2 regions of the Corynebacterium suranareeae genome follow, and region 2 is predicted to be linked to the other one. Evidence: predicted binding sites of a transcription regulator. Region 2 holds the regulator's gene; the other holds the start of a gene.
What was found. Region 2 encodes LexA, which represses DNA repair genes until DNA is damaged. Its sites were predicted from a motif close to CGAACANNTGTTCG; they were not measured.
Positions count from the first base shown of each region.

Region 1: the regulator LexA is predicted to act here: its motif matches at 1,996-2,009, upstream of N24_RS11840 (HNH endonuclease signature motif containing protein).

Region 1 is NZ_AP017369.1:2,552,178-2,558,119, reverse strand. Features, by position in the region: gene N24_RS11845 (VIT1/CCC1 transporter family protein) at 1-127, shown strand, start outside; gene N24_RS11840 (HNH endonuclease signature motif containing protein) at 253-1,887, opposite strand; gene N24_RS11835 (Fur family transcriptional regulator) at 2,034-2,468, opposite strand; gene N24_RS11830 (ArsR/SmtB family transcription factor) at 2,509-2,880, opposite strand; gene N24_RS11825 (glycine--tRNA ligase) at 3,119-4,504, shown strand; gene N24_RS11820 (hypothetical protein) at 4,627-5,199, shown strand; gene N24_RS11815 (hypothetical protein) at 5,226-5,714, shown strand.
Region 2 is NZ_AP017369.1:2,160,657-2,166,598, reverse strand. Features, by position in the region: gene N24_RS10130 (carbohydrate kinase family protein) at 1-256, opposite strand, end outside; gene N24_RS10125 (DeoR/GlpR family DNA-binding transcription regulator) at 253-1,032, opposite strand; gene lexA (transcriptional repressor LexA) at 1,337-2,098, opposite strand; gene N24_RS16640 (hypothetical protein) at 2,403-2,825, shown strand; gene nrdR (transcriptional regulator NrdR) at 2,925-3,377, shown strand; gene hrpA (ATP-dependent RNA helicase HrpA) at 3,426-5,942, opposite strand, start outside.

The DNA.
Region 1 (5,942 bases), 390 kb from region 2:
GGGAGCAACAACCGGCCTGTTGTCTGGTAAGCCCCCTGGGATCAGAGCTATTCGCCAGCTTTCCATTGGCTATGGTGCTGCTTTGGTCACCTACGTTCTCGGGCTCCTGTTCGGCTTGATTCTTTAAAAGCTGCTTGCTTGTCGACGTTTGCCTTGTCGGTGGCCCGGGTTTCGGGCTGCGGTGCCTTGGGCTGTGGGCAGGGGTGTGTGCCCGGTACCAGGCACACTACAGCGGCTGGTAACAGGAACAGGCTAAAACAGGGTATCGACAGCAGGACTAGACACATCACCCGGTACATCGTCTGGTGGTCCTGGTGGATCCGGTGGTGGGTGGTGTGGTGGTTGGTGGTGTGGTGGTGGGCCGTGGTGTTTACGTCTCGCCCACGCACCACCTGAACTATCTGATGCAGCAGAGCGGTTACACACCGGACCTGAACCATCCGCAGGATAATGCGCTGCCCGACCTGTATCAGGATCGCGGTCCATATAGCCTTTCCCATTGACCCCACTGCGTGAATCATCAATACGGGGATGATGGTTATAACACTGCTGGGTTAAGTTCACCAGGTTGGTCAACCCACCTTTAACCCACGGGTCAAGATGATGAACCTCGCACTCTAACTGCGGGCGATCACAATGCGGGGCACTACACACTAACTCTGAGGCGAACAACGCAATCCGCTGCATGAGATTCGCTGAGCGTTGCATCCGGTTAACATTCAACGCTTGCCCGGTTGGTCCATCAAGCAGCACAGCGAAGTCGTATTTCGTAGCGATCAGATTCATGATTTCTGCCAGGTTGAGTGCGTAGCCGGTGTTGGTGGGGTACAGCTTGTTCAGTGGGCTGCTACCACCATTACTGTTGGTGGGGTCGGTGGTGTTGATGTCGTTGATGTCATCGGTGGTCATGGAGATGATGATGCTGGCTGTGCCACCGCGTGCTGGGGTGACAATGCCTTGGTTGTAGATCTCCATGATGTGGTGCAGTGCGTCAGCATGGCGTTGTCCACGGCTGCGGGTGTCGTCTGCGGGTGGGGTATCGACCAGGTTGCCGCGTTTGGTTAAGGGTGCGGTGTTCGCTGCGATTAGTGCTGCGGTGGTAGCAGGGATCAGGCCGCTGATGCGGACCATGTTGTTGGCATCGGGTTTACTCAATGCCAGGTAGCGTTTGCTCATCGCGGTGATGGGATCGGGGCGAGCGTTGTTAGCTGTGCGTATTTGGTTGCGTAGCCAGGTGCGTAGGTCTTCTGGGGTGCGCCAGATGGCGTGGGTGAGTGCTTGGTGGCGCAGTTGGTCGTAGGTGGGTGTGGTGTTGGGGTTGAGGTGGGTGAGTTCTTCGGTGATGATGGCGTGTTTTTCCGCGCTGATCTGCGACTTGCCATCTGAGCCACCTGAGCCACCTGAGCCGCCATCGGGCTGGTCATTGCCATCAGTGTCATTGCCTGTACCGGTGTTCCCTGGGTTGGGTTCTGGGTCGGGGTCATCACCACCGGAATCCCCTGAATCACCTGAGTCGCCGTTGTCTCCTGAGCTGCTTTCACTGCCACCGTTGTTACTGCTGGTTTTGCCTGTGGTGGGGTAGAGGGTGTGGGCGAGGGTGATGCGGTGGTGGGCGCCTTTTTTTGATAGGCCGAAGGTGGTGGTGAGGTAGTCGATGAGGTGGGTGGAGCCGATGGTGTGGGCGGCGTTGGTGCGTTCTGCTAGTGCTGTGGTTTGGGCTGCGATGGTGGCGTGGTGGTTGATGGCGTGTTCGAGTGCTACAAGGTCTGGCTCGAGGGGTGTGTAGTGCTCGAGGGTGACACCGTCAGCGTCTAGTAGTGCTGCCAGGTGATTATCGATGGCGTGTAGTGCGGTGGTGATTGCGTTGACGTGGGTGCTAATGCTCATGGTGTCCCCCTTCTTTCCCTGTGGGTCCCCGTTTTGTTGTTATCACCTACCCTACCCGCCCATGTGTTCGAACGCAAGGCTGATTATCGAAATGGGAAAGCTGTCAAACAATCACATGTTCGACAGCTAAAAAATGGGGGAGTACCTTATTGTTCTCTTTGTTGGCATTCGCCACATAATCCAAATATTTCAGCCTCGTGGCTGCTTAGGCTAAAACCGTTCTTGGAAGCTATTTCTTGTGCCCATGTTTCAACCGGGCCGCCGTCGATTTCGACGGTGCGTCCGCAGTTTGTGCAAACGAGGTGGTGGTGATGGCCTTCGGCATGGCACTGGCGGTAGAGAGTTTCACCGCCGGTGACGGTAAGGACATCAACCGCGCCAATGTCAGCAAGGGATTGTAGGGTGCGATACACCGTGGTCAATCCAACGTTGTGCTCTCTGGAGGAAAGTTCCTGGTGGATTTCCTTGGCGGATGCGAAGTTATCGATTACCTCTAAAACGTCGATTACCGCTTTTCGCTGCCTGGTGCTTCGCACTCCCAGCTTCGGTGCAGAGCCTTGGCTGATGCGATTGATACCCACCGGTGATCCTCCTCAAAGACACAAAATGTACACGGTTAGTCTACTCAGGTGTGTCAACTCCCGCGTTGAGTGCTAGGAGAAGAATGTCTAGAACGAGTGGCTGGGCAAGTGAATATGTCATTTGCCGGCCTTGGCGTTCAGCATCGACAATTCCGGCTGATTTCAGCACTTTGAGGTGCTGGCTCACTAGGGGCTGTGAGCTTTTTACTAGCTTGACCAGCTCGTGCACATAGTGTGGACGTTCATTTAGGGCGAGAATGATTTCGATCCTTAAAGGGGAATCTAGTGCCCTGATCAGTGAGCTGATGGTTTTGATGTTCTTGGCTGACGAAAGCTCAAGCAGCGCAGCCGATGCGGAGGATTCGGAGCCTTCTGTTGAAATGACAAAATTCCGATTTGAATTGTGAATCACGGGAGAATTCCTTCCGTCCTAATAGATCAGAATTAGATCTAGCACGCATGCTATTTTACCTGGTCTGTGAAAGGCTTTTGAGGGAAATGGAAAAATAGTTATAGGAATTAGATTATTGGTTTTAATCGGGGTTAATAGGGGTGAGGGGCAACCTTGGGGATTGTTGGGCTAGGATTGACTGGGTATGTCCTAAAAGGGACGGTTATTTTTTCATTCGACGTGGAGGAGAGCATCCGACGTGGCTCAGCAATCGATCATCGACACCGTGGTTAACCTGTGTAAACGACGTGGACTGGTGTACCCCTGTGGTGAGATCTACGGCGGTACCCGCTCTGCGTGGGACTACGGCCCGTTGGGTGTCGAGCTGAAGGAAAACATCAAGCGCCAGTGGTGGCGTTCCATGGTCACCAACCGCCCTGATGTAGTGGGTGTAGATACTTCTGTGATTCTTCCTCGCCAGGTGTGGGTTACTTCTGGTCACGTTGAGGTCTTCACTGATCCACTGGTTGAATCCCTACACACTCATAAGCGTTACCGTGCGGATCACCTGTTGGAAGCTTATGAGGAAAAGCATGGCCACCCACCAGTAAATGGTTTGGCTGACATCAATGATCCAGAGACTGGCCAGCCAGGTAACTGGACTGAGCCAAAGGCTTTTTCTGGTCTGCTGAAGACCTTCTTGGGTCCTGTGGATGATGAAGAGGGTTTGCACTACCTGCGTCCTGAAACGGCTCAGGGTATTTTCGTGAACTTCAAGAACGTGATGAACACCGCGCGTATGAAGCCACCATTCGGTATTGCAAACATCGGTAAGTCTTTCCGTAATGAGATCACTCCGGGCAACTTCATTTTCCGTACTCGTGAATTTGAGCAGATGGAGATGGAGTTCTTCGTTAAGCCTGGCGAGGATGAAGAGTGGCACCAGTACTGGATTGATACTCGCCACCAGTGGTACATCAATCTAGGTATTAAGCCTGAGAACCTGCGTCTGTACGAGCACCCCCAGGAGAAGCTGTCTCACTACTCCAAGCGCACTGTTGATATTGAGTACGCTTTCAACTTCGCTAACAGCAAGTGGGGCGAGCTCGAGGGCATTGCAAACCGTACTGATTACGATTTGCGTGTGCACTCTGAGGGCTCCGGCGAAGACCTGTCCTACTTTGATCAGGAGACCAATGAGCGTTGGATTCCTTACGTAATTGAGCCTGCTGCAGGTCTTGGTCGCGCAATGATGATGTTCCTGATGGATGCTTATTACGAGGACGAGGCACCAAACTCAAAGGGTGGCGTCGATAAGCGTGTTGTCTTGAAGCTTGACCGCCGACTTGCGCCGGTGAAGGTTGCGGTCTTGCCTCTGTCAAAGAAGGATACTTTGACGCCTTTGGCTGAAAAGCTCGCAGCGCAGCTGCGTGAGTTCTGGAACGTTGATTACGATACTTCCGGTGCAATTGGTCGCCGTTACCGCCGTCAGGATGAGATTGGTACCCCATTCTGTGTCACCGTTGACTTCGATTCTCTCGAGGACAATGCTGTGACTGTGCGTGAGCGCGACACGATGGAGCAGGTTCGTGTTCCACTGGATGAGCTGCAGGGTTACTTAGCTCAGCGCCTCCTCGGTTGCTAAAGCCGGTTGCTAAAAGCGGTTGCTAAAGCCGGTTACTCAACCAGCCTCACAGAGCTAAAGCGATAATCTAATCACAGCAACAAATAGCACCGGCTTTAATAGGCCGGTGCTATTCTGTTCGCATGACTTCGAAGGATCTGATTGTGACCTCCTATACGTCCTGGGGCAAGCGTTTCAAAAAGGAAGGGAAACTTTTTATCAACCTACTTCGTGGCGCTGATGAAGAAGTTTTAGCCACTTTCGGTGAGGTTCCCAGTAAAGCATTTGAAACCATCGCGGAAGTTGATGATCAAAAGTGGGAGCTGTCTTTCGATATTGAAGGAACTGCGTCTGCGAAACTTCCAGATGGACGTACGTTTAGTGCGAATGCTGGTGAGAAGACATTCACTAAATCCAAGCGCATTGATATCGACATGGATGGCACCGAGATGGCTGCTATTAATGAAGAGAAAAATAACTGGATTATTGATGATGCCCAAGAGCAGAAAGTTGCCCAGTTTACTGGTTTGAATAATGGTATGCGTCGCGCGATTCTAGAATTTGAAGAAGACGCGAAGGTAGCCAAAGAGCAGGAAATTTTCTTGTCCTGGATTGCACGCAAGACATTAGAATCCCGCATGCTGGGATCTAGCTGGGGGCTCACCTTATTTTTGATTGTTTTGACGCCAATTATCATTTTCCTGACTTTCAGCTAGAAGCCTAGAAGTAAGGACTTAAAAAAATGGTAGACGCCCGGCGCCCCAAAGCAGGCATCTTTGGTAGCCATACAGAAGAGACCTGGGTGTGGCTTGGAAATGAGCTTTTTGATGAGTCCGGCGAGGTCATAGCAGATGTCCGTTCCGATGTACTTTATGTAGATCGGGAGCGGCTGCTCATCGAGTCAACCCCCAGCACAATGCGGTTTCGGTGTCGCGCGACCTTATCCGGCGGCGAAGTTTATACCATGACGCAGAGTTCATTTTCAGTCGGAGAATTAACTGCTGTTTGTGGTCCGCGAACCTATTTACTCAAACGGGTTTCCCCCTGGCGCAAAGAGCGCGCAATCATCAACAATGGGGTGGAGGTTGCTCGCTTACGTCCAATGACCAGCGGAAAAGTAGAATTCATCGTCGGCGCAGCTGACAATGATGCGCTCCCTTTCGTTGACGCTGTGTTTTTAAGCTGGGCGTGCGTCCTTGTCGACTCGGCCGTGCGACGGCCTCGAATTTAAAAGATTTTGCTTTTCGACGCCCACCTCCAGGCCCACCTCGCACTCATTTAAAGGATCGAAATTTCCGAATTGAGTCAATGTATGGGGCACGTCTGTTTAGCCCCTTAAAAGCGATTCTAGGAGGGGTCAGTTTTGAGGCTAGTGGGGCAGATGTGAAACTTGAATGCGCCCTGATCAAATTCTCACCACAAACGAGCCTCAGCCCATGCAAATCGGTCAAAAATTTGC
Region 2 (5,942 bases):
TAGGACCAGCCACGGGGATAATCTCATGCGGCAAACCAGCAAAAGTTACCAATCGCATATAGTGCGAAATCTCCGGAGCAGGGAACACCGCAAATGTTTCATTGCCACCATAAAACAATGTGGCGGCTACACCTGTGCCAAATCCACCAGCAACAGTAGAGACTTGCTTAATCTTATTTGCTTCGCCAATTTCGATTTCACCGTTGAGCTCATTAGTACTCAACAGGTATGGACTAGCCGTGACAGTAAGAATCATTCTGCAATCACAACTTCAATGTCACGATCACGCAACTGCTCAACAAAACTTGCAGGTGCACCGGAATCTGTCACCACTACGTCAATATCACTAATGGCACCAAAGCTCACGAGGTAGTCGGTGCCCATCTTTGTGGAGTCACACAACACCACAACATTATTTGCGTTGGTAATCATTGCTGACTTCATTGCTGCTTCTTGGGAATCAGCCGTAGACAACCCATGATCTAGAGTCAATGCATTGGTACCGATAAACACCACATCAGCACGCATCAACGCTAGAGTGCGCAATGCAGTATCACCAACAACTGCCTGCGTGATTGCTCGAACACTGCCGCCTAGTAGCTGAACATCGTCTAGTCCTGCATTGGCCAAATTCAATGCGATTGGTAAACAGTTAGTCACAATCGACCATTGCTTTGCACTGGGATGTTCTGAAATAAGATCTGCTAGAGCAGTGACAGTTGTACCGGCGTCAAGGAACAGTCCTCCATGCTCGGCTGGTAAGAACTGCATTGCTGCCTTTGCGATCGAATACTTCGCCGAAGATGCAGACCTGAAACGGGTATCCAAACTTAACTCTGTAGTTTGGAAGGATTGAGTGGCAACAGCTCCACCGTGTACGCGGTGGACAATTCCTTCGCGATCCAAGACCGCCAAATCGCGCCGGATGGTTTCAGCGGTGACATCGAAGCGGCCGGCTAATTCTGTGACATTTACACGTCCCTCTACTGCCGTCAATGACGCAATCTGACGACGGCGCTCCTCTGCGTACATGCCACTCCTTAAAGCAAAAAGCCTATTTACTAAATATGTCCGAATTTCTAACCTATTGTCTCACTGAACAACGCGCAAAAGCCTCATTTGGTTGCAAGTGGAGGTGTGAAATCGGTAAACAATCAAAAAATCGGGCAGGATTTTTTCAAAATCTGACGACAAAACTCCGAAAACCCACAGGTAAAGTCACTTTTTAGATTAAGAAAAACTTATTTGCCCGATTACCCCCGAATGTGGCTAAATAACAGAAATCCCGCCTCGTGATGTGAGAACACATCTCAAGGCGGGATGGCTAAAAGCTGATCTATAGCTTGCGCATCACGGAAACAACCTTGCCCATGATTTCTGCGTTTTCAGCAGGAATCGGCGCAAAAGTATCATTATGTGGCAACAGCCAGACACCAGAGGAATCCTTATGGAACTCCTTCACGGTAGCTTCACCGTCAATCATGGCCGCTACAAACTCGCCCTGCTCTGCTACTGGTTGAGAGCGAACAACAACCCAGTCACCGGTAAGGATGCCCGCATCTCGCATGGACTCACCGACTACTTGGAGCATGAACAGTTCACCATCTCCAACGATCTCGGCTGGAAGTGGGTAGTACTCTTCAATGTTTTGCTCAGCCATGATCGGGCTTCCGGCAGCAATCTTTCCAACGACTGGAATGAAGGCAGTCTGTCCCGACAACTCAGGATCTGGGGAAGTGCTTTGGTTTTGCTTGTTTTTGTTAGCAGCACTTGCTTTAGGGCCACGGCCTTCAGTTTCTGGAAGATGACGAACATCTACAGCACGTGGTTTATTGGGATCCCTGCGAAGAAATCCCTTCTTTTCCAACTCTTTAAGCTGGTAAGCAACAGACGATGTGGACTGGAGTCCTGCTGCATCACCGATTTCTCGAATGCTTGGTGGATAACCTCTTAGAACCACAGCATCTCGGATTACTTCTAAAATTCTGCGCTGCCTGTCAGATAGGCCAGCTGGGTCTGGTTTGCCATTTGGCAACGTCTTGGCAGTACGGCTACCACGACTGCCTCGCGCTCCTGCTGGCTTCTTTTCGATTGCCATCTCCCTTTTCCCTTTCTTTTGCACACCTGGGGTGACGCCTAAAACTTCGGCTACGTTCACCGCATTGCGATGAAGCTGAGCTATTCGAACCTTTGTCAGTTTCTCTAATTTCTAACCATACATGTTTTCCTGCGGAAATGGTACGAGTGTTCGACGATTTTCACCCAACTCTAGACAAATGTTCGAATGGGGTGCTATAAATCGAACATGGGAAATCACTCGAACATGTGAACGGTATGAGTGTTCGAAGGTGTCCTGGTCGAGCGTTATGATGTGGGCAAGAAAATACGGTTGGAGAGTTGAGATGACTATTTATGCTGCTAACGGGCTGGAATCGGGTGCACGACGTCAGGGGGTTGTGGTGCCATCTGCTGCGGTTTGGATGCAAGAAGTGCCGTCTGTAGAGCGAGTTAAGAAACGTCATGTTCGAACGATTGACTGTTCGAATAGTGATAGGTTCTGTCGCCCCGAAAGTCTTCGAATTCTGCCACATGGGCGGAAAAATTATCCAATATCACAGCAACATCTACGTGAGCACTTTACAGGTTCTACGCAGAACCATAATCCTCACGCGCGTTCGATTAAAGAATCACTAAAGCAATGGGCAGGTGGTGGGTTATTTGGGCTCGTAATTTTTGCAGGGATTGTGCTGTCCCAGTCAGGCGAGGAAGAAGCAACGCAGACTTTCTATGAAACACAAGTAGTCGGAGTCAGCCTGGACCGATAATCCAAAACGACGCGCTGCTGGCATAAACTAATGGACTAACCGCCAGTTCACTTCAAGGATTAAATGGAAATGCCTGAAGTGAAAGATGAGGAGCCATAAGTGTATTGCCCATTTTGCCAACATGATCATTCCAAAGTTATCGACTCACGTGTGATCGATGCTGGAAGCTCGATTCGTAGACGTCGAGAGTGCAGCGAATGCCAAGGGCGGTTTACCACGATCGAAAAAGCTGTGCTCCTGGTGGTTAAAAGGAATGGCGTTACAGAACCCTTTAGTAGGGAGAAAGTTGTCACTGGTGTTCGGCGAGCTTGCCAGGGGCGAGACGTATCAGATGATGCCCTTAAGCGGCTTGCGCAACAAGTGGAAGAAGCCGTACGTAGCAGCGGAAGCTCCCAAGTTCGAGCAAACGATATTGGACTAGCAATCCTTGACCCACTTAGAGAACTAGATGAAGTAGCGTATCTTCGCTTCGCATCTGTATATAAATCATTTGAAAGCGCAGATGATTTCGAAAAAGAGATCCGACTTATGCGTCGCAGAGGGAGAGACTAGCCAAGGTGCCGAACTTGGCTAGCTCACCGTCACCGTTGGGGTCAATTTTTACCGAAGCTTTGCAATCGCTTTTTGGATCCTTTGTGGTGACACAGGCCGGGGAGTTCCCAGACGCTGTGCAAACAGGCTCACCCTCAACTCTTGGATTTGCCAGGCAACATCTTTTGCTTCCTTCGTGTGTGCCCGCTGAGCGGGAAGCTTCTTAAGCTGCTTTTCTAGTTGCTCCTCAACGAAATTCACTTCATCTTGGCGGTCGGCGTCCCGATCAGGGTTTTGATTCATTTCTTCCAAACGGATCAAGAGGGCATGAAGGTAGCGTGGCAAGTGCTGCAACCGACTAATACCGTGAATGCTGATTGCTCGTTCCGGAAGAAGGAAATCTAACTGGGCAGTCATATCGTCGATTGCTGGCCCAGACCACGTTTCCAGTTCTGAAACTACCTGGGCATATTGGACGAGTGCTGGGGCAAGAGTAACCACAGTGCGTCGCACAACACCGGCAGTCTCCGGTTTAACCTTAGATAAAAGGACCTCGAACTCTTCAGGAGATCGAACAGCACCACCGTGGGCAAACATTAAATCCCGGATGGCTGCGACACGCGCATCGGAAACTAAACCATCTGCACCGCCATGAGGGTAGTTATCTACCGCAACACGCTGCTGGAGTGGCAACCCCTTGACCATTTGTTTGGTGGAAACCTCAATTTCACGCATTAACAGCGTCAACGTGGCGGTGATCATTGAGGCATCCGCCGCGGCCTTGGTAGGCATCACTTTCACCGACACACCAGTGGGGGAGACAACTAGTGCGGGGAATGCAGTGACAGACTGCCCATCAACTGTGGTTTCGATTTCTTCAGCAATGGTTCCTAATGAATCCGGGGTCCATTGAGCTGCTTCGTCCTGTTCAGATGCCTTAGCCACACTGGATACTGAGGATCGAATTTGATTAGCCCGACGCTTTTTAAGAGCCTCTAGATCACGATCCCTATCGATGATTTTTCCGCGACGATCAATAGCAGCATAAGAAATACGAAGGTGATCAGGAAGTTTTTCCGGATGAAAATCTGAAGCGTTGATCCCTTGGCCACCTAAAGAATGCAGAGCATCAGCAAGTTGGGTGGTTAGTGGTGTCATATATGGGCGAAGCAACGGTAGGGCGCGCTCGGCGAAATCTGGGGCGGGAACGACGGTGCGTCGCAAAGCTTTAGGCATTGAGCGAATAAGCTCTGTCACTAGATCAAGCCTGAGCCCTGGAACTAGCCAGTCGAACCCTTCCGTGTCTAGACCGCCGAGCACCGGAATCGGAACAAGAACTGTTACGCCATCTTCTGGGTGACCAGGCTCGAAATGGTAACTGAGATCAAAAACTAAGCTTCCCTTGATCCATTTATCCGGGAAGGCTTCCTCACTGACCGCATCTGCGTCCTTATTGACCAGATTCTCTGGATCGAAATCCAGTAAGTCTGGGGTATTGTGGGAGGTTTTCTTCCACCAGGAATCAAAGTTGCGGGAGGTGGTGGCATTAGCTGGAAGTTTGGCGTCGTAGAAGTCAAACAAGGTGTCTTCATCAACAACGATGCCGCGTCGACGTGCTTTGGCTTCAAGCTCACCAATAGCTTCAAGCTTTGCCACATTGTCATGGTAAAACCGGTGGTGCGTGGACCAGTCACCTTCAATAAGGGCATGGCGAATAAACATGTCACGAGCAGCTACCGGATCAACCGTGTGATAAGGAACCACCTTGTCAGCAACGATTGTTACGCCGTACAGGGTTGATTTGCGGTGCACCATTCCAGCACCGCGCTTGGCCGACCAGTATGGTTCAGAATATTGGTGCTTCAGTAAAGCACCCGCGACTTTTTCTACCCACTCTGGCTCAATCTTGGCAACATCCCTGGCCCACAACTGGGACGTTTCAACTAATTGACCAGCCATAACGAACTGTGGTGGCTTCTTAGTTAGGGCGGAACCTGGGAAAATAAGGAACTTGGTGCCGCGGGCGCCAGAAAACTCCTTACTTTCACCATCACGTGAACCGATTTGGGAGAGCAAACCGGTAAGGAGTGATTGGTGGATAATATCGGGGCTCGCGGTGCCTGCAACTTGTTCTTTTTTAGCCCAACCCAGCTGTTGCCCGATTTGTTCTAACTGCCGAACCAAATCCCACCACTCGCGGATGCGCATGTAGTGGAGAAATTCCTTCTTCATCTGTTTGCGGAATGCATTACCGCTGCTTTGATCACGTTGATCTGCGATGTATTCCCAAAGCTTGAGGAAACTTAAGAAATCAGAATTCGGATCTTTAAACCTGGCGTGTGCTTGGTCAGCTTGAGCCTGGAACTCTAAAGGACGTTCGCGAACATCTTGGATTGTTAAAGCTGCCACAATCACCATGACTGAATGCAGACATCCTAGGGTGTTGGCCTCAACAAGCATGCGGGCCATGCGTGGATCCACAGGAATATTTGCTAGATCCTTGCCAATCTGGGTCAGCTGTGGTGAGCCATCAGCTTGAGCTCCATCTGTTAATGCTCCCAGTTCATGGAGCAACAAGATGCCATC